Regions from separate parts of the Micromonospora sp. NPDC049102 genome, predicted to be linked through region 2. Evidence: riboswitches for the same ligand, from Rfam matches in the RefSeq annotation. Region 2 holds a riboswitch; the other holds the start of a gene.
What was found. A riboswitch is a leader RNA that binds a small molecule or an ion and turns the genes downstream of it on or off. The one in region 2 is predicted to bind thiamine pyrophosphate.
Positions count from the first base shown of each region.

Region 1: linked by a shared signal. The riboswitch ahead of thiE (thiamine phosphate synthase) and the one ahead of ACGFH9_RS10205 (ECF transporter S component) in region 2 are both predicted to bind thiamine pyrophosphate.

Region 1 covers NZ_JBICTE010000001.1:411,480-425,651, reverse strand. Annotated here, with positions in the region: gene ACGFH9_RS01975 (hypothetical protein) at 1-1,808, shown strand, start outside; gene ACGFH9_RS01970 (ABC-F family ATP-binding cassette domain-containing protein) at 1,889-3,568, shown strand; gene ACGFH9_RS01965 (aldo/keto reductase) at 3,606-4,568, shown strand; gene ACGFH9_RS01960 (hypothetical protein) at 4,633-5,154, opposite strand; gene ACGFH9_RS01955 (ThuA domain-containing protein) at 5,224-11,079, opposite strand; TPP riboswitch at 11,370-11,479, shown strand; gene thiE (thiamine phosphate synthase) at 11,474-12,097, shown strand; gene thiO (glycine oxidase ThiO) at 12,094-13,188, shown strand; gene thiS (sulfur carrier protein ThiS) at 13,188-13,388, shown strand; gene ACGFH9_RS01935 (thiazole synthase) at 13,385-14,164, shown strand; gene ACGFH9_RS01930 (thiamine phosphate synthase) at 14,161-14,172, shown strand, end outside.
Region 2 covers NZ_JBICTE010000007.1:77,046-91,217, forward strand. Annotated here, with positions in the region: gene ACGFH9_RS10195 (energy-coupling factor transporter transmembrane component T family protein) at 1-698, opposite strand, end outside; gene ACGFH9_RS10200 (ABC transporter ATP-binding protein) at 751-2,166, opposite strand; gene ACGFH9_RS10205 (ECF transporter S component) at 2,265-2,852, opposite strand; TPP riboswitch at 2,930-3,034, opposite strand; gene ACGFH9_RS10210 (alpha/beta fold hydrolase) at 3,142-3,972, shown strand; gene ACGFH9_RS10215 (aminoglycoside N(3)-acetyltransferase) at 4,012-4,818, shown strand; gene ACGFH9_RS10220 (sugar isomerase domain-containing protein) at 4,815-5,564, shown strand; gene ACGFH9_RS10225 (DUF6328 family protein) at 5,718-6,221, shown strand; gene ACGFH9_RS10230 (acyl-CoA dehydrogenase family protein) at 6,327-8,372, shown strand; gene ACGFH9_RS10235 (hypothetical protein) at 8,516-8,683, opposite strand; gene ACGFH9_RS10240 (hypothetical protein) at 9,000-9,608, opposite strand; gene ACGFH9_RS10245 (hypothetical protein) at 9,701-9,916, opposite strand; gene ACGFH9_RS10250 (Fur family transcriptional regulator) at 9,923-10,321, opposite strand; gene ACGFH9_RS10255 (metalloregulator ArsR/SmtB family transcription factor) at 10,318-10,617, opposite strand; gene ACGFH9_RS10260 (metal ABC transporter permease) at 10,731-11,597, opposite strand; gene ACGFH9_RS10265 (metal ABC transporter ATP-binding protein) at 11,600-12,361, opposite strand; gene ACGFH9_RS10270 (metal ABC transporter substrate-binding protein) at 12,358-13,308, opposite strand; gene ACGFH9_RS10275 (hypothetical protein) at 13,363-13,620, opposite strand; gene ACGFH9_RS10280 (antibiotic biosynthesis monooxygenase) at 13,650-13,991, shown strand; gene ACGFH9_RS10285 (hypothetical protein) at 14,016-14,172, shown strand, end outside.

The DNA of each region.
Region 1 (14,172 bases), on a different contig from region 2:
GCGTAATCATCGATCGATATCAGAATCGCCTTCACCAGTTGGTTCTCGGAGGCGTTAGGAACCCGATATATCAAAAAGATCCGGATTTGCTTGGTGTGTCCGGACCGCGACCAGGGCGAGACATTCGGAAGGCAGTCGCCGCTCAGGCCTGGCTGGCCGCCTTCTTTCGCACCGGATTCTGTGACGAATATGCAGCATTGGCATGCGCCACTTTATGGAGCAGGTCGGATTGTCTGGGTGTGCCGATCACTCGTGTCCTGGCCAACGACGAAATTGGGCGAACACACACGTTTATTATCCTCGGGCCGCTGGGGCATCCGAACAGTGTGGTGGTCGATCCTTGGCCGCTCGTGCCCGCCGCGGTGACGCTGGACCGCTACATGATCCGCCTACACACGGTGGTTGCGACCCAGACCGTGGTGCCCGACGGGTCCGACATGTGGAGGCTAGGCCGGGCACAGATTCGGCTCGATCGGCTGCCGGCATCCCCTCCAGTGGTGCAAGAGGTCCCCCTGTGGAGGCGAGAGTTTAGCACCGTGGGCCAACCCCACCCGGATCTCTGGCATACGGTCCACCCCTACCGCGAGGGCTCGAAGCTCGCCGACCCGGCGTTGACGGCGCACTACCCGGAGCAGGTCAACCGCCCGACCGTCACCATCGCCGGGCCGGAGACCGCCGGCACCGAGGTGAGTGCCGGAGGGCCGGCTCCACGTCCGACGTGGTCGCTGCGGTTGACGCAGAGGGTCATCGAACACGCCAACGTCTACGAGATCTCGCGGGGTAGGGAGGGCGCACCGCAGAGGTTCCTGGATCAACTGGTCGCGGCCGCCGATGCCGGGCGCCCGGTGATCCTGCTCGGTGACGCGGCGCGCCACGAAGGAGCGGATGCCCAGGGTATCAATGTGCTGAACGAACTGCTCGAACAGTTCGCGCAACGCGGCCAACTGCCCGTTGTGGTGAGCCGCGACATCAGGATCGCCGCGTTGCTTCCGGTCACAGGAAGGTATGGTGCTGCCATTCTTCACCCGGCCTCGGAGAAGGCCGGTCACGGTGTCGCACGACTTGACAACCGTTGGAAAGCCACTGCTCACCGGCAGGTCGGGGCGGTCGCCACCTCGAGCGACAGCTGGGATCTGATCACCGCCGGCGTACTGAGTGCCGCAAACCAACTGGCCCGACCCACCGACGCCGTCTCGCGCATCGACGACGCACTCGGCGAAATGATCTGGGCAAACAGTCTGCAGGCCAGCCGTGATGCCTTCCGCCGGTTACAGAGGCGCCGGTCGCCGCAGGAGATCAAGCGAAACCTTCCCCGCGTCGAGCAGATGATCCAGCGAGTGCCGCACTCGCAAGCGCTGAAGATCTTTGCTCCAGTGGTGGAATTCGTCGAGGCGGGCCATTCGGACCTCGTGTTCGACTACGCGGCCGTCGAGGAGACGGACCGCCCAGCGATCCTGCTGGAAACAGTCGTCCGGTTGGAACAGTTCGCCCGGGAGTCCCCGGTGCCGCTGAACGGCGGCCTTACCACCGCCAATTTGGCATCAATGGTTGATGCGGTCGGGGGTAGCTCGGACACCGTGGCCGTGACACTGTCCCTCCTTGAGGTCATGGACGACATCAAGAATGGCAGGTTGGAAAAGGCCAAGAGCTTTGGCGACGACAACGCCGGCAGGCTTGACGGTGGGGAGAAGGCGCAGTTGGTCGATGCTATCGTCGGCCTGAAGACCGCGATGCCCGAACGCGTCCCGCAACTTCAGATCCTGGCCGAAAGCGTTCTCAACTGCGCGCCGAAGCGGTCGGCCCGTTGAGGTTGTGGTGGAAGCGGGTCACCCCACCGGCAGGTGGTAATTGGATACCCCCGGGCACGGGTTTCGGGCAGTATCCCCGCGTGGGATACGTGGACGTGGCAGCGGTCGGGCACAGCCTGCCGGATGGTCGGGAACTCTTCGCCGACGTGTCGTTCCGGGTCGGTGAGGGCGCCAAGGTCGCCCTGGTCGGGCCGAACGGCGCGGGCAAGACGACGCTGCTGAGAATGGTCGCCGGTGACCTGCCGATACAGACGGGCGGCGTCGCGCGCGCCGGCGGGCTGGGCGTGATGCGGCAGTTCATCGGCATGATCGGTGACGAGACGACGCTGCACGACCTCGCCCTGTCGCTGGCCCCGCCGGCGCTGCGCGACGCCGGCCGCCGGCTCGGCGAAACCGAGGCGGCCATGCGGGTGGCCGAGGCCCACGGCAAGTTCAGCAACACCGCGGGCAAGGCACAGTTGGCGTACGCCGACGCGCTGGGCGCCTGGGGCGAGGCCGGCGGGTACGACGCCGAGGTGTTGTTCGACACCGTCGCGACCATCGTGCTCGACCAGCCGTGGGACGCCGTTCGGGAGCGGCCGGTGCGCACGCTCTCCGGCGGGCAGCAGAAACGGTTCGCCCTGGAGTTGCTGCTGCGCGGCCCGGATGAGGTGCTGCTGCTCGACGAGCCGGACAACTTCCTCGACGTGCCCGGCAAACGGTGGCTGGAGGCGCGGCTGCGCGAGTCGACGAAGTCGGTGCTCTACGTCTCACACGACCGCGAGTTGCTGGCCCAGACCGCCGACCGGGTGGTGGCCGTCGAGGGCGGCAGCGCCTGGGTGCACCCCGGTGGCTTCTCGAGTTGGTACGAGGCGCGGGTCGCCCGGCACGCCCGCCTCGACGAGCTGCGCCGACGTTGGGACGAGGAGCACCAGAAGCTGCGCGAGCTGATGCTGATGTACAAGCAGAAGGCGGCGTACAACGACGGGTTGGCCTCGCGCTACCAGGCCGCGCAGACCCGGCTGCGCAAGTTCGAGGAGGCCGGGCCTCCGCCCGTACCCCCGAAGGACCAGGACATCCGGATGCGGCTGACCGGCGGGCGGACCGGCAAGCGCGCGGTCGTCTGCGACAAGCTCGAGCTGGACGGCCTCACATTCCCGTTCGACCTGGAGATCTGGTATGGCGACCGGGTGGCGGTCCTCGGTGCCAACGGCACCGGCAAGTCGCACTTCCTGCGGCTGCTGGCGCGCGGCGGCAGCGACCCGGACCCGGCGAACGGGCCGGTCGACGGCGCGGGTGCGCTCGCCCCGGTGGCGCACGACGGTGTGGCCCGGCTCGGCGCGCGGGTCCGTCCCGGGCACTTCTCGCAGACCCACGACCGACCGGAACTGATGGGGAAGACGCTCGTCGAGATCCTGTGGCGGGGAGACGAGCACCGCCAGGGGATGGACCGGCACGCGGCAATGGGGGTGCTCAGCCGGTACGAGTTGGCCGGGCAGGGTGACCAGCGCTTCGGCACGCTCTCGGGAGGGCAGCAGGCCCGGTTCCTGGTGCTGCTGCTGGAGCTGTCCGGGGCGACTCTGCTGCTGCTCGACGAGCCGACCGACAACCTCGACCTGGCGAGCGCCGAGGCGCTGGAGACCGGCCTGAACGCCTTCGAGGGGACGGTGATCGCGGTCACCCACGACCGGTGGTTCACCCGCTCCTTCGACCGGTTCGTGCTGTTCCGCAGTGACAACGAGGTGGTGGAGACCCCGGAACCGGTCTGGGACGTCGGCTGATCGGACGTCGGGCAGGAGCGCGTCCGGCCGGCATAGGGTGGATCTCGTGACTGAGATGACCTATCGCCGGCTGGGCGACTCCGGGCTCGTGGTGTCCGTCGTCGGAATCGGCTGCAACAACTTCGGCCGCAAGCTGGACCTCGACGGCACGCGAGCGGTGGTGGACGCGGCCCTGGACGCCGGGATCAACCTGTTCGACACCGCCGACATCTACGGCGAACCGCAGGGTGGCTCGGAGGAGCTGCTCGGGCAGGCGCTCAAGGGCCGCCGGGACGACGTCGTGGTGGCCACCAAGTTCGGCATGGACATGAACGGCCTCAACGGGCCCGACTTCGGCGCCCGGGGCGCGCGGCGGTACATCGCCCGCGCGGTCGAGGCGTCGCTGCGCCGGCTCGGCACCGACCACATCGACCTCTACCAGATGCACGAGCCCGACCCGGGTACGCCGATCGACGAGACCCTCGCCGCCCTGGACGACCTGGTCCGTGACGGCAAGGTGCGCTACCTGGGCAACTCCAACTTTTCCGGCTGGCAGATCGCCGACGCGGACTGGGTCGCCTCGTCCAACGGCCGGGCCCGCTTCATCAGCGCGCAGAACCACTACAGCCTGCTGGAACGCTCGGTGGAGGCCGAGGTGATCCCGGCCTGCGAGCGGTTCGGCCTCGGCATGCTGCCGTTCTTCCCGCTCGCCAACGGCCTGCTCACCGGCAAGTACAAGCGCAGCGAGCAGCCGCCGGCCGGCAGCCGCCTCTCCGGCGGTGGCCGGTACGCCGACCGGCTCGCCGCCGCGGACTGGGACACCATCGAGGCGATCGAGGCGTACGCGAACGAGCGGGGTCTGACGATGCTCCAGGTGGCGATCGGTGGGCTGGCCGCCCAGCCGGCGGTGACCTCGGTGATCGCCGGTGCCACCACCGCCGAGCAGGTGCACGCCAACGCCGCCGCCGGCACCTGGGAGCCGACCGACGACGACCTGACGGCCCTGCGCGACATCCTCTGAGCCGTACGACGACAGGGGCCGGGTCGCTCTCGATGCGGCCCGGCCCCTTGTCGTCGTCGGGCGGTCAGTCGGCGCGGCGACGACCGAACAGCATGGCCACACCCATCGCCGCTGCCACGAGCACCAGCCCGGCCGCCGCGATCGGCCACCAACCGGAAGCGCCAGATCCACTGGTCGGCTTGGTCAGCGCGACCGGCGTCGGCGGCGGCGGGGTCTGTGCCACCTGGGCCTGCACGGTCGCCGTGGTCCTGGTGCCGTACGGCGCCGGGGCGTTCACCGTCACCTTCCAGGTGCCGGGGGAGAGCACCGGACCGCTGCTGTAGAAACCCTGACCCTCGGGTGCCGGCTCCAGTTGCACCGGACCGACCTGCTGCCCGTCCGGGCCGGTGGCGGTGAGGGTCAGCCGTACCACCCTGTCGAGCCGACGGCCGTCCGAGTAGGTCGCCTGGATGGTGACCCCGACAGCCCCGTCACCGGCCACGACCAGCTTGAGCTTGTCGGCCCGTGCGGCCGCCGGGGCCGCGGCGAGCAGCGTCAGGGTCAGTCCGACCAGGACGGCGGCGACCACCGTGCGGATACGCGTCATGGACGTCTACTCCCTCATGAGGGAGGCCCCTCCCCGACATGGGAGCGTCGGGAAGGGGCCTCGATCGGATCAGAGCTGGCGACCGGGTGCCAGCCGGGTGGCGTCGCCACCGAGTCGGCCGGTGCCCTTGACTGGCTCGCCGTCATTGGCCTTGACGCCGGCCTTGCTGGCCGTACCGCCGAGCCGCACGATCATGGCGTCGGCGTCCCGGGTGAGGGTGTCCCGGATCTCGGCCTCGGCCACCAGGGTGGCGTCGGTGGCGAGGTCCCGGAACTGCGTCAGCTGCTTGACCGCCTTGTTGTCGTTGCCGGCCGCCTCGGCCTGGCGGGCCGCGTCGAGCTTGGCCGTCAACTGCTTGTGCGCCTTGGCCGACAACCGCCCCGTCGCCTTGAACCGGTCCAGCAGGAACTGCATGTCCCGGAACGAGGTGGTGACGAAGAACCGGACGTTCGAGGTCGTCGTGTTGCCGGCCTTGTCGGTCGCGGTGACGGTCAGTTCGTGCAGGCCGAGCGACAGCTCGTACATGGCCTGCAGGGTGCCGCTGGCGTACGCCTTGCCGTCGAGCTGGCCGACCACGGACGCGATGCCCGAGGTCGGGTCGACGGCCTGCCACGACACCCGTACGTCCTGGCTGTCGCCGTAGAGCTGGCCGTCGGCGATACCGGAGACCAGCAGCGTCGGCTTGGTGCCGTCGATCTTCAGGATCGCCGACTTGAGCGTCTCGACGTTGCCCGCCTTGTCGGTCGAGCGGTAGAGCAGCTCGTGCTGCCCGTCACCGGTCACCGCGACCGGCTCCGAGTACGGCGTCCACGCGCCACCGTCCAGCGACCACTCGACCGTCTTCACACCGGAACCGGCGTCGGTCGCGGTCAGCACCACCGGGATCGTCCCGTTGTGCCAGCCCGCGTCGTTCGCCGGAGCGAACGTCGCCGTGGTGACCGGTGCGGTGGCGTTGATCTTGACCGAGACGGTCTTCGTCGACTCCACGTTGCCGGCCTTGTCGGTCGAGCGGAACCGCAGCTCGTGCTCGCCGTCCCCGCTGATCGCCACCGGCGCGGTGTAGTCCGTCCAGGCGGTCGCGGAATCCAGCTGGTACTGCGTACCGGCCAGTCCGCTGCCACCGGCCTCGTCGGCGGCGGTCAGGGTGACCGTCACCGGCCCGGTGTACCACCCGTCGGTGGGGGTGCCCGACACCGCCGCCGTCGTCACCGGAGCGGTCTCGTCGACCGCCCTGGTGCTGAGCCGGAAGTAGTCGAACGCGGCCGTCTTCGACGCCGTCTGGTTGGCGCCGAGGGTGAACAGACCGACCTTCGGGGTGGCACCCACCGCGCTGTTGGTCAGCGCCTGCAACGCGGTCCAGGTCGTCCCGTCGGCCGAGTACGACGCGGTGAAGGTGTCACCGGTGCGGGCGAGCCGCAGGTACCACACCGCCGAGGTCAGGCTGGCTGCCTCCGGCTGCGGGTTCTGCACCACCCCGGCGATCTCGCTGCGGAACTCGATCCGCCGCGTCACCGCCTGGCCGGCCTGGTTGTCCGCGATGAAGTCGAACTTCACATAGTTGTCGTCGTCGGCCTGCACGAGCAGACCGGCCTGCTGGTACTGCTCGTTCAGCAGGCTGCCGTCGACCTTCGTCTCCAGGGTCCAGTCGCCCGAGGGCGCGGTCTGGAGGATGAAGTTCTTCGGCCCGGTGTTGTCGGTGCCGTAGATGTCACCGTTGGGCACGTCGATCCGCAGCGCGCCATCGGTCACCCGGTAGCCGTTGGGGTCCTCCCGCAGGATCGCGTCCCACCGGCACTTGTCCAGCGTGGTGCCGGTGAACTCGTCCGACGGCTCGACCGGGCCGGCCGGAGCGTCCGGCGTGACCACGAACGAGTCGAACGCCGCGTCCACCACGGGCGCCTCGGTGCCTCCGTTGAGCGCGAAGACCCCGATCCGCGGGTTGGTGATGCCGGCGAGCGCGGCCGAGCGGCCGACCGGGGTGAACGTCTGCCCGTCGCCCGAAACCGCGGCGGTCAGGTTCGTCCCGTCGCTGGTGATCCGCAGGTACACGGTGTCACCCGCCGGCGCGTCAGCGGCGTCGGCAGCGTCGTTACGCGGCGTCGCGGCCGTCTCCCGGATGAACTCCACCCGACGGCTGCCGTTGTACAGCAGGTCCACCTTGGCGTAGTTGTCGTCGTCGCCGTACACCAGCAGGCCCGCCTGCTGGTAGTTGGCCGTCACCGGCAGCGTGACCTTGGTGGTCATCTCCCAGGCACCCGTCGGCGCCGCCTGGAGCACCAGGTTGGTGGCGTCGTTGCGAGCGCCGTAGAGGTCACCCACCGAGGTGGGCAGCTTCAGCGCGCCGCCACTGAGGGAGTAGAGCTGGTTCTCCCGGACCACGCTGGTCCACCGGCCCTTGTCCAACGTGTTGCCGTTGAAGTCGTCCGAACGCGCCCCGAAGCAGGACGTGTCCGGCGCGGTCACCCGCACCGGCACCGTGGCGTACGACTTGGCGCCCTTGCTGTCGGTCACCGTGAGGGTGGCCGTGAAGGTGCCGACGCTGGTGTACGTGTGGCTGGCGTCCAGGGTGGACGCCGTACCGCCGTCACCGAAGTCCCAGGCGTACGTCAGCGGGGTGTCGCCCTCGGCGTCGGTGGCCGTGCCGTCGAAGGCGACGGTGACCGGCGCGGTACCGGTGGTCGGGGTCGCGGTGGCGGTGACCACCGGCGGCCCGTTCTCGGTGACGCCGCGACCGACGAAGTCCATCCAGTTGACGTTGAACAGCGAACCCGTTCCGCCGTTCGGGTCACGGGCCACGAAGTACAGCGAGCCGCTCGCGGCACCGGTGACCGGCGCGCTCACGTCCGTGTACGTCTGCCACGCTCCGGTCGAGGGCACGACGGCTGTGGCGACCACCGGTCCGTCGACCGCACCGGCGTGGACCTCGATCCGACCGCCGGCGGCGGCCGATGCGGCCCGGAACCGGATCTCGGTGATGTTGGTGAGGTTCGCCGGAACGAGCGACCACCAGTCGCCGTCCTCGATGAACGCGATGCTCTGGCCGCCACCGGCGGTGTCGGTCGCGGCCTCCCGCTGCACGCCGGCGTCTCCGCCGCCGGTGCCGCCCGGAACCCGTCCGGTGGCCGTGAAGTACTCGGCCTGCTTCTGCTTCGGCTGTAGGATCTCGATCTGCCGGCCGGTGAGCGCGCCGGACCCGCCAGCCCCACCCTTGTCGGTGTACGTGGCCTCGAAGACCGCGAACACGTTGGCCTCGGCGCCGTGCCCGGAGGCGAGCGACGTCTGGACCGTGCCGGTGCAGCCGGTGTGCTGCTCCAGCGGGTGGGCGTGCTCGTCGTGACCGAGCAGCACCTGGAGGTTCACCTTGGTGCAGTCGATCTGCCCGTCCTCGGGGTCGGTCACCGTGACCGTGTAACGGACCTGGTCACCCCAGTTGAAGAAGCCACCGTCCGGCGGGAAGTCGATCTTCACCGTCGGTGCGGTGTTGCCCACGGTGACCGGCACGTTGGCGACCGCGGTGCGGCCCTTCGGGTTGGTCACGGTGAGCTGGGCGGTGTAGTTGCCCGCCGTGGCGTACGTGTGCGTCGGGTTGGCCTCGGTGGAGGTCTGCCCGTCGCCGAACGTCCACGCGTAGGTGAGTGCGCCGCCGTCCGGGTCCCGGGAGCCGGCGCTGGAGAACGTCACCGTCAACGGCGCCGGACCCGAGGTCGGGTTGGCGGTCGCCGCCGCGATCGGCGCGCGGTCACCGGCGGTGTAGTCGATCCGGTAGACCCCGGAGTCGTCGTTGTTACCGCCGAATCCGCTACCCCACTCGATCAGGTACAGCGCGCCGTCCGGACCGAACTCGAAGTCCATCGGGCGGATCATCGACATACCGGGGAGGAGCTGGTTGATGTCCACCAACGACTTGCCGTCGGCGGTCATCTGCATCGTGTACATCTTGTTCTGGTTCCACTCGCCGAGCAGCGCCTTGCCGTCGAAGTAGGCCGGCCACTTGCGGGTCGAGTTGAGGTTGGCGTCGTACCGGTAGGCCGGACCGCCCATCGGGGCGCCACCGCCGCCGATCTCCGGGTACCGCGCGTCACCGGCGTAGCCGTAGTCGACGGTGGCCGGAACGACCGGCGGGAGGTTGGTCAGGCCCGTGTTGTTGGGCGAGTTGTTCACCGGCGCGGCGCAGTCGAACTTCGGACCGCTCGGACCGGACGGGAACGTGTAGTCGTTGTACGCCTCGTTCGTGCCCGTGCAGTACGGCCAGCCGTAGTTGCCGGGGGTCACGACGTTCCACTCGACCAGGCCACGAGGGCCCCGGTTCGGGTTGTCCGCGTTGGCGTCCGGCCCGTAGTCACCGACGTACAGCGTGTCGGTCTTCGGGTCGGTGCCGATCCGGAACGGGTTCCGGAAGCCCATCGCGTAGATCTCGGGACGGGTCTTCTCGGTGCCCGGGGCGAAGAGGTTGCCGGACGGAACCGTGTACGTCCCGTTGTCCTGCGGGTGGATCCGGATCACCTTGCCGCGCAGGTCGTTCGTGTTGGCCGAGGTGCGCTGCGAGTCGTAGTCCTGGCGACCCGCCCGCTCGTCGAGCGGCGCGTACGCGTTGGACTCGAACGGGTTGGTGTTGTCACCGGTGGCCAGGTAGAGGTTGCCGGCGCTGTCGAACGTCATGCTGCCGCCCGCATGGCAGCAGGTGTTGCGCTGGGTGTCGACCCGGAGCACCTGCTTCTCGCTCGCCAGGTCGATGGTGTCGCCGGTCACCGTGAACCGGGACAGCAGGTTGCGCGTGACGTTGTCGTTCGGGGCGTAGTACAGGTACACCCACTTGTTGGTGGCGAAGTCCGGGTCGAGCCGGATGCCGATCAGGCCGTCCTCGTTGCCGGTGAAGACGTCCAGGTCGACGGCGGTGACGGTGTTGCCGGTGTCCGGCTTGATGATCTGGACCCGTCCGTCGCGCTCGATGTAGAAGACCCGCCCGTCGGGGGCGATGTCCAGCTCCATCGGGTTGCTGGTGTTGCTGTCCAGCGTGACCTTCTCGAAGCTGGAGGTCTTCGACGCGCCACAGTCGGCGTCGACCACGCCGGCCGCCGTCTGGATGCCACCGAGCAGGTGCTTGAGGAACTCGGGCTCGGCGTACGACTCGCGGGTGTGCCCGCCGCCGGTGTACCAGGAGCGGCCACCGTCGAAGTCCTGACACCACGCCGTCGGGTGGTCGGCGCCCATCGCGCCGGCGCCCGGGGTGTAGCTCTTCTCGTCCAGGCTGGCCAGGACGTGCACGTCCGACCGGGGGTTGGTCTGGAAGTTGTACCACTCGTCGAACCGGGACCAGCGCTCCGGCAGTCCGGTGGTGGACGGGTGGGCCGGGTCCTCCACCTTGACGGTGGCCTGCTGGTTCTGCGGGTGGTTGGCGAAGTACGCGCCGACCAGGTCGCCGTACCAGGCCCAGCTGTACTCGGTGTCCGAGGCGGCGTGGACGCCGACGTAACCGCCGCCGGCCTTCACGTACCGCTCGAAGGCCGCCTGCTGGTCGGCGTTCAGGACGTCTCCGGTGGTGGAGAGCCAGATCACAGCCTGGTACTTGGCGAGGTTAGCGTCGCTGAACGCGGCACCGTCCTCGGTGGTGTCCACCGTGAAGCCGTTGGTGGCACCGAGCTGCTGGATGGCGGCGATGCCGGTGGGGATGGCGTCGTGCCGGAAACCGGCGGTCTTCGAGAAGACCAGGACGGAGTAGGGGTCGGCCGCTGCGGCCTTCGCTGCCTTCGGTGGTGCCTTCTGCACCACCTTGGAGAAGGGAGTCGCGGCTTGCGCGTCTCGCGGGGGGACCTGCGCTGCGACCGGAGCCGCCTGCGCCGGAGACCCGATCAGGGCCGTCGACGCGAGCGCGAGGGACAACAGGGTAGCGGTGAGTGGTACAGGGGCACGACGAGAACGGGACACGCCGCCTCCAATGTCGCGGTGGACAGGACTCGCGGGGCCGGCTCGCCGAAGACCGTCCCAGATGGAGCCGGTGGAGACGCCGTGCCAGGGCGTCCACGCCGGCATTTTGTCGATTCGCTGAACAAATTAGTTCTGCTGCATCGATGTCCGGCAAGATGCCGGCGGGTAACGGTTCTGCAACGGCGGGCGACATTCCGAACAGGACCGGAGAAAGCACCCCGATCGATCTCTCGCGCCGGGGCGGCGGGTTCTCCCTTGGCAGGGGAGGCGATATGTCGTACGGTGACACGCAAGTAACCCACGGGAGCCCGGTGTACCGGGCTGAGAGGGGGGCTGACAGCCCCCGACCGTCGAACCTGATCCGGGTAATGCCGGCGCAGGGAGGAGCGTTGCCGTGCCGTCCCTTGGCCGACTGCATCTGATCACCGACACCCGACCCGGGCGCGATCCACTCACCGTGGTCCGGGCCGCCCTCGCGGCGGCCCGCGCCGACCTCGTCGTGCAGGTCCGGGTGGAGGACTCCGCCACCGACCGCGAGGCGTACGACCTGGCCGCCCGGGTGCTGGCGCTGTGCGCGTCGTACGGCGCGACGTGCCTGGTCAACGACCGGCTGCACGTGGCGCTCGCGGTGGGCGCCGCCGGTGGCCACGTCGGCGCTAACGACCTACCGGTCGCCGCGGCCCGGCACGTGCTCGGCGCAACCCGCGTGCTGGGCGCCACCGCCCGCGAGCCGAGGACCGCGACCGAGGCCGTCGTCGCCGGGGCCACCTACCTGGGCGTGGGCCCGTGCCACGCCACCAGCACCAAGGTCGGTCTGCCCGACCCCATCGGAACCGTCGGGATACGCGACGTCGCCGACGCCGTCGACGTGCCGGTCATCGCGATCGGCGGGGTGACCGCCGACCGGGTGCCAGCGCTCCGGACCGCCGGGGCGTACGGGGTGGCGGTGGTCGGGGCGATCTGCGCGGCCGCCGACCCCGCGCGGGCGACCGCCGAACTGCTGCGGGCGCTGGCGTGACGCGTACCGAGGTGGCGGTGGTGGGCGGGGGCCCGATCGGGCTGGCCGTCGCGTGGCGCTGCGCCAGCCGGGGCCTGCGCGTCGAGGTACACGACGCGGCACCCGGATCGGGGGCGTCGGGCGTCGCCGCCGGGATGCTCTCTCCGGTCGCCGAGGCGTACTTCGGTGAGCGTCGGCTGACCGAGCTGCTGGTGGCCTCCGCCGCCCGCTGGCCCACGTTCGCCGCCGAGCTGACCGAGGCCAGCGGCACCCTCATCGGCTACCGGAGCGAGGGCACGCTGATGGTCGGGCTGACCGGTGACGACCTGGCCGAGGCGCGCCGGCTCTGGGCGTACCAACAGGGTCTTGGTCTGCCGGTGACGCCGCTGCGCCCCACCGAGCTGCGCGACCGCGAGCCGGCGCTCGCCCCGCGGGTGCGCGGTGGCGCGCTCGCGCCCACCGACCACCAGGTCGATCCCCGGCTGCTGGTACCGGCGCTGCGCACGGCCGCGCGGCGGGCTGGCGCGGCGTTCGTGCCGCGACCGGTCCGGCGGCTGTCCGACGTGGACGCCAGGGTCACCGTGGTTGCGGCCGGCTGCGGTGCCGCCGCCCTCACCGGACTGCCCGTGCGGCCGGTGAAGGGCCAGATCCTGCGGCTGCGCGCGCCCGGCGGCGTCGCGCCGGGCTTCCGGCACGTGATCCGGGGGTACGCCGACGGCGAGCACGTCTACCTGGTGCCCCGCACCGACGGTGAGGTGGTGCTCGGGGCGACGGTCGAGGAGCGGTCGGACACCACAGTCACCGCCGGCGCGGTGCAGCGACTGCTGCGCGCCGGTGTCGACCTGCTACCCGAGCTGGCCGAGTACGACCTGGTGGAGGCCGTCGCCGGTCTGCGGCCCGGCACCCCGGACAACGCGCCGATCCTCGGGCCGCTGCCCGGCCGGCCGGACGTGCTCGCCGCCACGGGACACCACCGGCACGGCATCGTGCTCACCCCGGTCACCGCCGAGACGATCACCGACCTGGTGCTTACCGGAGTACCCGACCCGCTGCTCACCGGTTTCGGCGCCGACCGGTTCGCCGGCCCGATGCGCGGTTTCGAGGAGGAGTGATGGAGTTGACGGTGAACGGGACCGGGCGCACTGTCCCCGGCGGCGCGTCGGTGGCCGATCTGGTCGGTGACGTCGCCCCGCACCAGCGTGGCGTCGCGGTCGCGGTCAACGGCGAGGTGGTGCCCCGGACCGGCTGGCCGGTCACGGAGCTGCACGACGGCGACCGCGTCGAAGTGCTCACCGCAGCGCAGGGCGGGTGAGCGGCGTGCCGTTCGAACTGGGTGGGACGACGTTCGGCTCCCGGCTGATCCTGGGCACCGGTGGGGCCGCGAACCTGCACGTGCTGGAACAGGCGATCCGGGCGTCCGGTACGGAGCTGGTCACGCTGGCGCTGCGCCGGGTGGACACCGCGCCGGGCACCGGGGGTGGGCTGCTGGAACTGCTGGACCGGCGCGGGGTACGGCTGCTGCCGAACACCGCCGGCTGCCACACCGCGACCGAGGCGGTGAAGGTGGCCCGACTGGCGCGCGACGCGTTCGACACCGACTGGGTGAAGTTGGAGGTCATCGGCGACGAGCGGACGCTGCTGCCCGACGGGGTGGAGTTGCTCCGCGCCGCCGAGGAACTGGTCGCGGACGGCTTCACGGTGCTGCCGTACACCAGTGACGACCCGGTGCTCGCCCGCCGCCTCGCCGACGTGGGCTGCGCCGCGGTGATGCCCGCCGGCGCGCCGATCGGCTCGGGGCTCGGCATCGGCAACCCGCACCACATCCGGCTGATCCGGCAGAGCGTGGACGTCCCGGTGATCCTCGACGCCGGCATCGGCACCGCGTCCGACGCGGCGCTGGCCATGGAGCTGGGCTGCGACGCGGTCCTGCTGGCCAGCGCGGTCACCCGGGCCGCCGACCCGGTGGCGATGGCGACGGCGATGCGGTACGCAGTCGAGGCCGGACGCCTCGCCGCGGGCGCGGGCCGGATCGCCCGGCGTTTCCACGCCCTGCCCTCCACCTCCGACGAGGGAAGACCGGACCTGTGACGGGGTTG
Region 2 (14,172 bases):
AAGTGCTGGCGGCGCGCGACGGTACGGGGTGTGTCGGCGTCGAACCCGCGGGCGTCCATCGCGACGGCCAGCCGGGTACCTCGGCGGATCGCGCCGACCAGCAGCGCGAACGCCGTGGACGCGAACAGCCGCAGCTTCGCCACAGGGTTGCGTCCGGCGTCCACGCCCCGTGCCCGGCGGGCCATGCTGATCATCTGCCATTCCTGGCCCAGCAGCGGTACCAGCCGGAACGCGGCCAGCGCTCCGACGGCGAACCGCGCCGGCGCCTTCGCGTTCTGGATCAACGCGTCCGCCAGGTCGGTCGGGTCGGTGGTGGCGAAGACGATCACGCCGGGCAGGGCCACCGCGAAGATCCGCAGCACCAGGCCGAGCGCGGTGAGCAGCACGCCGGTGCTCACCAGCACCGGGCCGGCGTCCAGCAGGACGCGACCGGACTGGTCGGCGGCGAAGAGCACCAGGGTGACCAGGATGCCGACGGCGCTGAGCAGCAGCGGCAGGGCACGCCGGGCCAGCACCCGGTAGCGGAGGCCGAACAGCGGCAGGACCGCGAGTTCGACGGCGATGGCGATCGCGGGCGCCAGCGGGTCGAGCGTGGCCAGCAGGGTGAACGAGAAGAGCAGTGCGGCGGCGAGCTTCGCCACCGGGTTGCGCCGGGCCAGCGGCGCCCCGGGCCGGGCGACCGGTTCGATGCTGATCATCGGTGAACCTCCCGTCCGGCGTCGAGGCGTCGGTCGCGACGCGCCGGCACGGTCACGACCGCTCCAGGGTGACGGTGCGGTCGGCGAGCGCGGCGACGAAGTCCACGTCGTGGGTGACGCTGACGACGCCGTGCCCGGCGTCGCGCAGGTCGGCGAAGAGGTCGACCAGCTCGCCCCACGTCCGCCGGTCCTGGCCGAAGGTGGGCTCGTCGCAGATCAGCAGGCGGGGCGCGGTGGCCAGGGCCGTCGCCACGCTGAGGCGTCGCGCCTCGCCGCCGGAGAGGGTGTACGGGTTGGCCGCCGCGAGCCTGGTCAGCCGTAGCCGCTCCAGCAGTCCGGCCGCCGTCTCCTTGACCGCCGCCTCGGGTTGGCCCGTCCGGCGTGGGCCGAGCGCCAGCTCGTCGAAGACGGTGCCGGTGACGAACTGGTGCTCCGGTTCCTGGAAGACCGACCCGATCCGTCGGGCCAGCGCGGGCGCGCGCCAGCGGTGCGGGGGAGTGCGGTGGTGGGCGCCGGCCAGCTCGGCCGAGGCGGTGACCCGGCCCGTGCCCGGTTTGAGCAGCCCGCCGAGCAGCAGCGCCAGGGTGGACTTGCCGGCGCCGTTCGGTCCGCGCACGGCGAGGGCCTCTCCGGCGCGTACCGTCAGATCGGTGGAGCCCAGCCGGGGCGGCAGGCCGAGCCGGTCGGCGGTGAGCAACACGTCGCCGGCCGCGGCGGTGGCCCGGCGCGGCGCGACGGGATGGCCGGGCACCCAGACCCCCTCGGCGGCGAGGGTGTCGCCGTGCGCGGCGAAGACCACGTCGGGCGTGCCGTCGGCGCGGACCCCACCGCCGGGCTCCAGGACGACCACCCGGTCGACCAGGGGCAACGCCTCGGCGACCCGGTGTTCGACCAGGATCAGGGTGGTGTCGGCGTCCAGTGCGCCCGCTACGGCACCCCGGACCAGGGCAGCCCCGTCCGGGTCGAGGTTGGCGGTGGGCTCGTCGAGCAGCAGCAGGCCGGGCCGCAGCGCCAGCGCGCCCGCCAGGGCGAGACGCTGCTGCTCGCCGCCGGAGAGGGCGGCGGTGCCGCGGTCCCGGGGGTACGGGAAGCCGACCCGCCGTAGCGCCTCGTCGACCCGTGGCCAGATCTCGTCGGTCGGTACGCCCCGGTTCTCCAACCCGAACGCGACGTCGTCGCCGCTGCGTGCCATCACCAGCTGGGTCTGCGGGTCCTGGAAGACGATGCCGACCCGTTCCCGGCCCTTGCGGGGGTCGAGCCCGTCGATCTCGACGGTGCCCTCCTGCTCACCGGAGTCCTCCGCCAGCAGCCCGGCCAGCGCGCTGAGCAGGGTGCTCTTGCCGGCTCCCGAGGGCCCGAGCAGCAGGACCCGCTCGCCGTCCTCCACCCGGAGATCCACCCCGCGCACGGCCCAGGCCCGCCGCCCGGCGTGCCGCCACCCGAAACCCCGCAGCAGTACGCCCACGATCCCTCCCTCATCCATGTCCTCGCCGGTGATCAAGAGGTTCGCGTCGGAATTCCGCCTGCCGATGACGCGAACCTCTTGATCACGGGGTGCGCGCAGGTCTAGATCAGCGCGCGGGTTCGGCCGGAGGGGAGGCGGTCCAGGGCGCCGGTGTTGGCCAGGGCGCGGGTGAGCAGCCAGCCGCCGACACCCGCGATGATCGTGGCGCTGACGATGGTGAGCAGCGCGTACGGGATGCGGTAGTCGCCCAGCGCGTAGTCCGCGTTCCAGACGAAGAAGTCGAACAGGGCCGCGCTGAGGCCCGTCAGCGCGCCGGCCAGCACGGCGGTCGGCAGCCGGTACGACCGGTAGCGGAACGCGGCGAACGCCAGCTCGGCCCCGATACCCTGCACGATGCCCTGCGGGATCACCGTGCCGGCCCACTGGCTGCCCAGCAGCGCGGAGACGACCGCGGCCACCGTCTCGCAGTAGAGCGCGGCGCCGGGCTTGCGGATGACCAGCCCGCCGACCACTGCCGGCAGCAGCCACACGCCGTAGATCAGCGTCTGCGCCGGTGGGAAGAAGGCGAACGCGCCCTCGGTGGCGCTCCAGACCAGGCCCCAGGCCCAGAAGATGACGCCGAAGGCAACCGCGATCACCGAGGCGACCACGATGTCGATCGTGCGCCAGCGGTGGGTGGTGTTGTCCATGCTGTGCTCCCAGTTCAGTGAAACGAACCAGGAGAAGACGCACGCCGCGCGTCCGGTGGCACCGGACTCACGGCGCGGCTGGAGGTCGACCGAACTCCCTGCGCTGGCATTACCCAGATCAGGTTCGAGGGTCTGCGGGCGTGCCCGCACTCTCAGCGCTGTGCGCTCCCCTGTCGGATGTGAAGTTGTCTCGCTGACGCTAGCACCGACCAGGGGTAACAGCCCAGCAGGGCGTCGTGACGTGCGCGCATCCGGGCCGGCACGACGACGGCTGGGTAGGCTGACGATCATGCAGGTCGACGCGCGGGGTCTGACGTTCGAGGTACGCACCGGCGGCCCGTCCGACGGCGCCCCCGTCCTGCTCCTGCACGGTTTTCCGCAGCACAGCGGCGAGTGGGACGAGGTCGTGCCGCCCCTGCACGCCGCCGGCCTGCGCACGTACGCGCTGGACCAGCGGGGCTACTCGCCGGGTGCCCGGCCCGCCGAGGTGGCGGGGTACCGCATCCCCGAACTGGTCGCCGACGCGGTCGCGGTGCTCGACGCGCTCGGTCTGGACGCCGTGCACCTGGTCGGCCACGACTGGGGCGCGATAGTGGCCTGGGCGGTGGCCGCCGCGCACCCCCGGCGCGTCCGTACGTTGACCGCGGTGTCGGTGCCCCATCCGGCGGCCATGGCGCACGCGCTCGCCACCGACGGCCAGCAGAAGGCCCGCTCGTCGTACATCGCGCTGTTCCGCAAACCCGGCAAGGCCGAGAAGGTGCTGTTGGCGTGGCACGCGACGGCGCTGCGCAAGCTGCTGGGCGGGGTCGGCGACGCCTCCCGCGTCGACCGCTACGCCGACCCGATGCGCGAGCCGGGCGCACTGACCGCCGCCCTGAACTGGTACCGGGCCATGTCCCGTGCCGACCTGGCCGCCGTCGGCCCGGTCGCCGTACCGACCACGTACGTGTGGAGTGACCGGGACGTCGCGATCGGCCGGGCCGCCGCCGAGGCGTGCGCCGCGAACGTGACCGGCGACTACCTCTTCGTACCCCTGGCCGGGGTGAGCCACTGGATCCCGGACGCCGCGCCCGCCGCGCTGGCCGAGGCGGTCCTGGCGCGGGTCGCCGGGACGGCCTGAGCCGTGCCGGGCCGGGGGAACGTGGGACGGGGGAACGCCGTGACCGCGCCCGTGGGCGGGCCGGGCACCCGCCGGTCCATCGCCGCGGAGCTGCGCCTCCTGGGGGTACGCCCCGGATCGACGGTGCTGGTGCACGCCGGGATGCGCCCACTGGGCTACGTCTGTGGCGGGCCGCAGGCGCTGGTGCTGGCCCTGCGTGACGCCCTCGGTCCGGATGGCACCATCGTGGTGCCCACCCACACACCTGACAACAGCGACCCGGCGCAGTGGCGGAACCCACCGGTGCCGGTGGACTGGTGGCCGTTGATCCGCGCCGAGATGCCCGGCTTCGACCCGGTGCTCACGCCGAGCCGGCACATGGGTGTGTTCGCCGAGACGGTCCGCTGCTGGCCGTCGGCGCTGCGCAGCGGGCACCCCCAGGTGTCCTTCGCCGCGCTCGGCCCGGCGGCCGAGCGGGTGGTCGCCGGGCACACCCTGGCCGACATGCTCGGCGAGGGATCTCCGCTGGCCCGGCTCTACGACCTGGACGCCGACGTGCTGCTGCTCGGGGTCGACCACGGCGTCAACACGTCGCTGCACCTGGCCGAGTACCGCCGACCCGCCGTCGTGCGTGAGCGACTGGGCGCGGCGGTGCGGACCGCCGACGGTGGCCGCGAATGGGTGTGGTGGCAGGACGTCCGGATCGACGGAAGTGACTTCGGCGCGCTGGGCCGCGACCTCGACGACACGGCGGTGGTCCGCGTCGGCCCGGTGGGCGCCGGAACGGCGAGGTTGGTGGGCCAGCGGGCGGCTGTCGACTTCGCGGCGCGGTGGTTCGCCCGCAACAGACGGACGGAGGACGTATGACGGTGAGCGCCGAGGACTACCTGACCGTGGTGACCGAGACGATGGCCCGGGTCGCCGCCAGCCAGGCCGAGGCCGTGGGCCGGGCCGCCGATCTGATCGCCGACGCGGTACGCGCCGACGGGGTGGTGCACGCCTTCGGTACCGGGCACTCGGAGGCCCTCGCCATGGAGATCGCCGGTCGGGCGGGCGGGCTGGTGCCCACCAACCGGATCGCCCTGCGGGACCTGGTGCTGCTCGGCGGCGAGCCGGCCGACGTGCTCGGGCCGCTGCTGGAGCGGGACCCGGCGGTGGCGCACCGGCTCTACGAGCTGGCCCCCGTACGGCCCGCCGACGTCTTCGTGCTCGCCTCGAACTCCGGGGTCAACGGCGCGATGGTCGAGTTCGCCACGCTGGTCAAGGAGCGGGGCCATCCGCTGGTGGCGATCACCTCCGCGCAGCACTCCGGCCGGATGACCTCCCGCCACCCGTCCGGACGCACGTTGGCCGATTTCGCCGACGTGGTGCTCGACAACGGCGCACCGTACGGCGACGCGACGCTGCCGCTGCCGGGCGGCGGCGCGGTCGGCGCGGTCTCCTCGATCACGGCCGCGCTCCTGGCCCAGCAGGTCACCGTGGAGGTGGTCGCCCGGATACTCGCGGCGGGGGAGCGGCCTCCGGTCTACCTGTCGGCCAACATCCCGGACGGGGACGCGCACAACAACGCGCTGGAGGCCCGGTACGTCGGTCGGATTCGCCGCGGGTCCTGACCCGGTCCGGTCGATCGACGTCGTGGTGTCCGGGGGTGGCCGGCAGATGGCCGGGACATGTCGTGAACCAGTTTCGCGCTCGGCCGTGTGGGGCATTGACGTTGCTGCCGGCGGCCGGGACCGCCGGCAGTACCGTCTGACCGGAGGTAGCGCGTGTCCAAGGAGACCGAGAAGCAGCGTTGGCAGCGCAACTTCGCCGACCTGCTCCAGGAGTTGCGGGTCGCCCAGACCGGCGTGCAGATCCTCTTCGCCTTCCTGCTCACCCTGCCGTTCAGCAACGGGTTCACCCGGACCAGCGAGTTCCAGCGGGACGTCTACATCGTCGCCCTGCTCGCCGCTGCCGCCGCCACCGCGATGATCATTTCGCCGGTGGCGTTCCACCGGGCGCTGTTCCGCCAGGGGCGCAAGCCGGAGCTGGTGCGGTTCGCGCACCGCATGGCGACCGGCGGCCTCGGCTTCATGCTCATCGCGATGGTCAGCGCGGTCCTGCTGATCACCGACTTCGTGCTGGACCGGCCGATCGCCTTCGTGCTCAGCGCGCTGGCCGGCCTCTGGTTCCTCGTCTTCTGGGTGATCCTGCCGTTCGCTCGACGCAACTGGGGTGACGACGACATCGACGACGAGGACGACGACCCGGACACGCTTACCGTGGGCTGATCTCCCTCGATGTTCACGCCACGCTACCCCTGGGTAACAACCGGGGGTAGCGTGGCGTTAGTCGCGCACGTCGACGCAGCCACATCGAGTTTCGAGGGGGCAGCCGTGACCACGACACAGGACGGCCGACCGGCACCGGACGGCCCCGATCCCGAAGCCGCCGCCGGCACCGCCGCGCCGACCACCGCCGGAGCCGCTGCCCCGCCCACCGCTGGCACCGCCGCCCCGCTGGCCGCCGAGGCCGGTCAGGTCTCCGAGAAGGAGGCCCGCAGGGTCGCCGAGGCGGCCCGCGAGTCCACCTGGGACCGTCCCAGCTTCGGCAAGGAGCTGTTCCTCGGCCGGTTCCGGCTCGACCTCATCGACCCGTGGCCGCGCTCCGACCCGGACGACGCGGCCCGTGCCGAGAAGTTCCTCGGCCAGCTCCGCGCCTTCGTCACCTCCGAGGTGGACGGCGCGGCCATCGAGCGGGACGCCTCCATCCCCGACTCCGTCTTCCACGGGCTCGCGGACCTCGGCGCGTTCGGCATGAAGATCGACCGGAAGTACGGCGGCCTGGGGCTGAGCAACCTGCACTACTGCCGTGCCCTCATGCTGGCCGGCTCGGTCAGCCCGGCGATCGGCGCGCTGCTCTCGGCCCACCAGTCGATCGGCGTGCCGCAACCGCTCAAGATGTTCGGCACCGCCGAGCAGAAGCAGCGTTTCCTGCCCCGACTCGCCGCGGGTGAGGTCTCCGCGTTCCTGCTCACCGAGCCGGACGTCGGCTCCGACCCGGCCCGGCTCGCCACCACCGCCGAACCGACCGAGGACGGCACCGGCTACCGGCTCAACGGCGTGAAGCTCTGGGCCACCAACGGCACCGTGGCCACCCTGCTGGTGGTGATGGCCCGGGTACCCGCCGCCGATGGGCGACGCGGCGGCATCACCGCGTTCGTGGTGGACGGTGACAGCGCCGGCATCACCGTGGAACGGCGCAACGAGTTCGTCGGCCTGCGCGGCCTGGAGAACAGTCTGACCCGCTTCCACGACGTGTTCGTGCCCGCCGAGAACGTCATCGGCGGCGAGGGCAAGGGACTCAAGATCGCCCTCACCACGCTGAACACCGGCCGGCTCTCCCTGCCTGCCATGTGCGTCGGCGCCGGCAAGTGGGCGTTGAACGTCGCCCGGGGATGGGCCGCCGACCGCGTCCAGTGGGGCCGTCCGGTGGGCGCGCACGAGGCGGTCGCCCATAAGCTCTCCTTCATCGCCGCCACCACGTACGGCATGGAGACCATGCTCGACCTGTGCTGCCTGCTCGCCGACGACGACCGCAACGACATCCGGATCGAGGCGGCGCTGGTCAAGCTCTACGCCAGTGAGATGGCCTGGAAGATCGCCGACGAGTTGGTCCAGATCCGGGGCGGGCGCGGCTACGAGACGGCCGACTCGCTGGCCGCCCGCGGTGAACGCCCGGCCACCGTCGAGCAGGTGCTCCGCGACCTGCGCATCAACCGGATCTTCGAGGGCTCCACCGAGATCATGCACCTGCTGATCGCCCGGGAGGCCGTCGACGCCCACCTGTCGGTGGCCGGCGACATCATCGACCCGGAGGCGGGACTCGGCCGCAAGGCCCGCGCCGGCGCCCGCGCGGGAGCGTTCTACGCGAGGTGGTTGCCGACCCTCACGGTCGGCAAGGGCCAGAGCCCATCGGCGTACGCCGAGTTCGGCCCCCTCGCCGGCCACCTGCGCCAGGTGGAACGCTCCTCGCGCAAGCTGGCCCGCTCGACGTTCTACGCGATGTCCCGCTGGCAGGGAAAGATGGAGCGCAAGCAGGCGTTCCTCGGGCGGATCGTGGACATCGGCGCGGAACTGTTCGCCATGTCCGCCGTCTGCGTCCGGGCAACCGCCGAGCGCAACACCCGCCCGGAGAACGTCGAGCTGGCCGACCTGTTCTGCCGACAGGCCCGGGTCCGGGTGGATGCCCTGTTCGCGGCCCTCTGGGACAACACCGACTCGGTCGACACCGCCGCCGCCAAGCGGATCCTCACCGGCCGCTACGCGAGCGTCGAAGAGGGCGTGGTCACCCCGTCCGACGAGTTGCCCTGGGTGGCCCGCTGGCAGCCCGGCCCGTCCACGGCCGAGGACGTCCGGCGCCGTATCCCGCCGAAGCCGTAACCCGCCGGTCGCGCCGGTCGCGCCGGTCGCGCCGGTCGCGCCGGTCGCGGCGCAAGATCGTGCTCGATCCTGGATCTGGTGGCATCAGTCGGAGTGCGAGGCCACTACTCCCTGGATCGAGCACGATCTTGTGGCGTGCCGTGTCAGCGTGCTACCGCCCAGGCCAGCACTCCCGCCAGGATCAGACCGTTCAGCCCGGCCAGGGCGAGGTACGCGGCGGGTGGGATCTTCTTGCCCCGGCGGACGAAGGAGACCAGAACGGCGGCGTAGCCGAGCAGCAGTACGGCGATGACGATCAGGAAGTAGAACACCCGACGACCTTAACGGCCTGGATCCGCAGGCAGACTGCGGCAGGCGGGGGTGACAGGCGGTTGATCCACACCAGGTCACCGATCTGGTGGCATCCAGCAGCCCGGACACCCCCAGATCGCCGACCTGGTGTCGATCACGGTCAGCCACCCCGCCTCCGCCGTGCGGATCTTGCGGCGGTACACGCGGACACGGGCTCACGCACGAAGCACGCGCTCACGAGCAGAGCGCGGCTCACGTGGAGCACGGGCCGCCGCGCGCACAATGCGCTCACGCGCTCAGCGCGCCCGCAGACGGGCCCGGCCGGGCCGGTCGGGCTCAGCGGCCTTTGTTGCGCAGGCCGAGTTGGCGTAGCTCCAGCGCGGCCAGGGCGTCGACTGTCTCGTCGTCGCCGCGTCGCCAAGCCTCGGCGACGTCGGGGGCGATCCGGGTCAGCCGACCCAGCGGTTGGGTGGCCAGCGCGCGGAGCGCGAGCAGGTCCCGCCCTGCGGGCCCGGCGGCCAGTTTCGCGGCCGATCCGGCCCGGCGCATCCAGCGCAGCCGCAGCGGCAGCCAACCGAAGAGCACCAGGCCGAGCGGAAAGATCAGCACTGCGACAGTGAGGGCGAGGGCGAGCTGGTCGACCAGGTGCTGCTGCTCCCGGCCGGCGTCGGCGAGCCCTCGGGCGGCGTCGGCGGCACGCTGGAAGGGCGCGGTCAGTTCGTCACCGACCAGCGGCACCCGGCGAACCTTGCCGCCGGCGTCGGCGAGGTTGTCGGCGAGGCCGCCGCCGGCGCCCTCCAGCTTCTGTCCGGGTACGGCGAGCTTCTGCACCAGGTCGTGCAGCCAGAGTGCGGCGCGGATCGCGACGTACACCCAGACGACGACGAGCAGGTCGGTGAGCAACTGGCGGACGGCGGTCGGAAACCGATCGGCGTAGATCTTCACGCCGGACAGCGTGCCACGAACGACAGCGGCCCGGCACCCGTCGATCGGTGCCCGGGAAGGTCCCCGGCCGGAGCGCCGCAGCCGGGCCCCGATCAGACTGGCCGCAGGTCCACCGAAAGCACGGTGGAGCAGCCCACCGCCGTTCCGTCGACGTACGCGACCTCGAGGATGTTGCGCTGGGCGCGAGCGACGATCTCGTCGGCCGACAGGGGAGCCGTGGGGATGATCGAGTTGTGGATGTGCTGCCAGTCCAGCAGTGCCAGTGCACTGTCGGTCGGCTGGACCGGCGTGAACCGAAGATCCGTCACGGCTGGTCAGCGCACACACGCGGGGCAGGTGCCGAAGATCTCCACGGTGTGGCTGACGTCGGCGTAGCCGTGCTCGGCGGCGACCCGGTCGGCCCAGCTCTCCACCGCCGGGCCGGCCACCTCGACCGTACGGCCGCAGGCCCGGCAGACCAGATGGTGGTGGTGCCCCTCGCTGCACCGGCGGTAGAGGTGCTCTCCACCCGGCGGGCGCATCACGTCGATCTCGCCCGCGTCGGCCAGCCCCTGCAGGGTGCGATAGACGGTGGTCAGGCCGACCCGCTCGCCGCGCTGCCGGAGCATCGCGTGCAGATCCTGGGCGCTGTGGAAGCCCTCCATCTCGCCCAGCAGCGCGCTCACCGCCGAGCGCTGACGGGTGTTGCGCACCGCGGCGCCGCTCTCGCTCATGATCCCTCCCCCGCGTGGCTGACCGCGTCCGCCACGATGTGCGCGACGTGCTCGTCGACCAGGCTGTAGGCGATCTCCCGGCCCCGGCGGGAGCCGCGCACCACGCCCGCTCCGCGCAGGACCCGCAGGTGCTGGGAGACCAGCGGTTGGGCGGCGCCCAGCTTTTCGACCAGCTCGTGCACACATCGTTCGCCGTCGGCGAGTTCGCTGACGATGGCCAGCCGGATGGGCGCCGACAGGGCTCGGAGCAGTTCGCTGGCTCCGTCGAAACCCTCGTAGCCTGTTGCGCTGGTCATCTTGTAACGGTAACCAATACCACCGACATCCGCCGATCAGGCTGAAGGCGTGTGCCGAAGCCCCTGGCGGGCCTGCGGCGGGTCCAGACGAGCGAGGGCGTTGACGACACGCCCTAGTCCAGGACTACCTCGTGCGGCTCGACGGCCGGTACGGGCGCTGGCGCGGCGCGGCGGCGCAGCCCACGCCAGATCGCGCCGGCGACGGCCACCACCAGGAACGAGGCGATCGCCAGCAGCACCACCGAGGCCCCCGGTGGGGTGTCGGCGTTGGCGGCCACCCAGACGCCGGAGCCGGCGGCGAAGAATCCGAGCGCCATGGCGGCGGTCATCGTGCTGCGGAAGCCCCGGGTGACCTGCTGGGCGGTGGCCACCGGAACCACCATCAGCGCGCTGATCAGCAACACCCCGACGGCCCGCATCGCGATGGTCACCGTGACCGCGGTGGTGACCGCGATCAGCAGGTTGAGGGTGCGCACCGGCAGGCCGGAGACGCGGGCGTACTCCTCGTCGTGGCTGATCGCGAAGAGCGCCGGCCGCAGGGCGATCATGGTGATCAGGATCGCCGCACCGAGCACTCCGACGGTGACCAGGTCGGCCATCGACGTGGAGAGCAGAGATCCGAAGAGGTAGGCGTTGAGGTTGGCGCTCGTGGCGTCCGAGAGGCCGACCAGCAGGACGCCACCGGCGATGCCGCCGTAGAAGAGCAGGGCAAGGGCCAGGTCGCCGGAGGTACGTCCACGAGCGCGGACCAACTCGATGGCGATCGCGCCGGCGGTGGCGACGAGCACCGCCACCAGCACCGGCGAGCGGTTCAGGAGCAGGCCTGCGCCGACGCCGGTCAACGCCACGTGTCCGATGCCGTCGCCGATCAGCGTGAGCCGCCGCTGCACCAGGTAGATGCCGAGCGCCGGCGCGGCGAGGCCGATCACCAGCGCGCCGATCAGGGCACGCTGCATGTAGGGGTACTGGAAGAGTTCCATTGTCAGTTGCTCCACAGCCCGGCGGGCTCGTCGGGACCGTGCGGGTGCACGTGGTCGTGGTCGGGCTCCGCGTGGTGGCCGGCCGGGTCCGGAACCGGGCCGTCGTGACAGATGCCGCCCTGGTGGACGACGACCGCCCGACTGATCACCGGTCGCAGCGGGCCCAGCTCGTGGGCCACCAGCAGGACCGTGCCGCCGTCGGCGACGAAGTCGCGCAACGCGCCGGCGAACGCCTCCTGGCTGGCCGCGTCCACCCCGGCGGTGGGCTCGTCGAGGATCAGCAGTTCCGGCTGGCCGGCCAGCGCGCGGGCGATCAGGGTGCGCTGCTGCTGACCGCCGGAGAGGGTGGACACCGGATCGGTGGCCCGGTCGGCGAGTCCGACCGCGTGCAGAGCCGCGTCGACGGCGACCCGGTCGGCCGCGCCGGGCGGGCGCAGGATGCCCCGGCGGGCCAGTCGACCGGAGGCCACCACCTCGCGGACGGTGGCGGGCACGCCTCCGCCGGCGCCGAGGCGCTGCGGGACGTACCCGATGCGCTGCCATTGGCGGAACTGGCGCAACGGCCGGTCGAAGAGGGTGATCGAGCCGGCGCCCAGCGGCACCAGGCCGAGGATCGCGCGGATCAGCGTGGACTTTCCGGAGCCGTTGGCGCCGAGCACCGCGACCACCTCTCCGGCGGTCACGGTGAGTGAGATGTCCCGGAGCACGGGACGGCCGTCGTAGCCGACCGCGCCGTGCTCGACGGTGATGACGGGGGTGCTCACGAGCAGCTCAACGCCGTCCGCAGGGTCTGCAGGTTGGTACGCATCACCGAAAAGTAGTCGGCGTCGCTGCCAGGGGCGAGTCCTTCGATCGGATCGAGCACCGCGGTCTTCGCGCCGACCTGGCCGGCGATCGTCTCGGCGACCTTCGGGCTGACCAGCGACTCGAAGAAGATCGTGCTGGCTCGGTGCTCCTTGGCCTCCTCGACGACCTGGGCGAGTCGCTGCGGCGAGGGCTCGACGTCGGGGCTCAGCCCGGTGATGCCGACCTGTTGGAGGCGGTTGCGGTCGGCCAGGTAGCCGAAGGCGGCGTGGCTGGTCACGATCTCCCGCCGCTGGCAGGTCGCCAGCCCCTTGCTGAACTCGCCGTCGAGGGCGGTCAGGTCGGCGCGCAGGCTCGCGGCGCGGGCGGTGTACCCGGCGGCATGGCCCGGGTCGACCGTGCCGAGCTGGTGGGCGAGCTGGTCGCCGATGGCGGCGAGCCGGGTGGGGTCGAGCCAGACGTGCGGGTCCTTGGCGTGCTCGTGCCGCTCTTCGCCCTGTTCCTCCTCGCCCTCGTGGTTGTGGCCCCCGGCGCTCGCGTCCAGGAGCGGTTGCACGCTTGCCACGTCGAACACGCGGGCGTCGTCGTCCTGCGCGATCGCCTCGTCCACCGCGGGCTGGAAGCCCTTCAGGTAGACGATCAGTTCGGCCTCGGTGATGTCGCCGACCTGGCGTGGGCTCAGTTCCAGGTCGTGCGGCTCGGCGCCGGGCTTGGCCAGGTTGGTGACGCGGACGTCGTCACCGCCGACGCGCTCGGCGAGGAACTGGAGTGGGTAGAACGCGGCCACCATGTCTACCCGTTGGGGATCGGCGCCGGCCGGGCCACCGGTGGAGCAGCCGGCGACGGCACCCAGGGCGAGCAGGGCGGTCGCGGCGGCCAGGACGCGGGGCGTGGTGCGGTTGGTCATGTCCCCAACTGTCGGTGGTAACGACAATGATTGTCAAAAACGCATGCTTGCATGTCAGAGCAGCTTCGCCAGACCCACCGTGACCAGCAGCGTCAGCATCAGCAGCCGGATCAGCCGGGTCTGCGGCGCCTGAACCGACCACGTGGTCGCCAACAGGGCGATCAGGGCGGCGGCGAGGGCCAACGTCAGCACCCCACCGACCGCCCCCGGCGTGAAGAACGCCACCAGCACCACCACCAGGGCGAGCAGGAACACCGACGTCGGGTTCGCCCCGGCCAGACGGGCCAGCAGGGGGCGCTGCGTACGCTGCATCCCACAGACTCTACGAGGAGGAACCCCCGGTGCTGGTGACCAACCGGTTCGTGGTCGACGTCGATACCGCCGACGGCTTCACCGAACGGGCGCACGCCGCCCTCACCGCGCTCGCCGCCTGCCCCGGCTACCTGCGCGGTCAACTGGTCCGGGCCCTGGACGACCCCCGGTACTGGTCACTTGTCACCGAGTGGGAGTCGGTCGGCACCTACCGGCGGGCGCTGGGCGCCTTCGAGGTCAAGGTGAGCGCGGTGCCGCTGCTCGCCGAGTCGGTCGACGAGCCGTCCGCGTACGAGGCGCTGGCCAACGCCGCGCCCGGGGGAGCCGTGGTGGTCGCCGAGAGTGATCGGGCCGCTGGTCCTTACCGCTGAGCCGTCGGGCACTACCCTGCTCCTATGACCGCACCCGCCCCGCCGCCCGGTCCCGGTGTGGCTCCGCCGTTCGCCGCACCGCCCACCGAAGGTCGGCGGACCCGGCTCTGGATCGGCCTCGGCGTCGGCGCCCTCGCCGTGCTGCTCTGCTGTGGCGGCGGAGGCACGGCCGTCGTCGGCC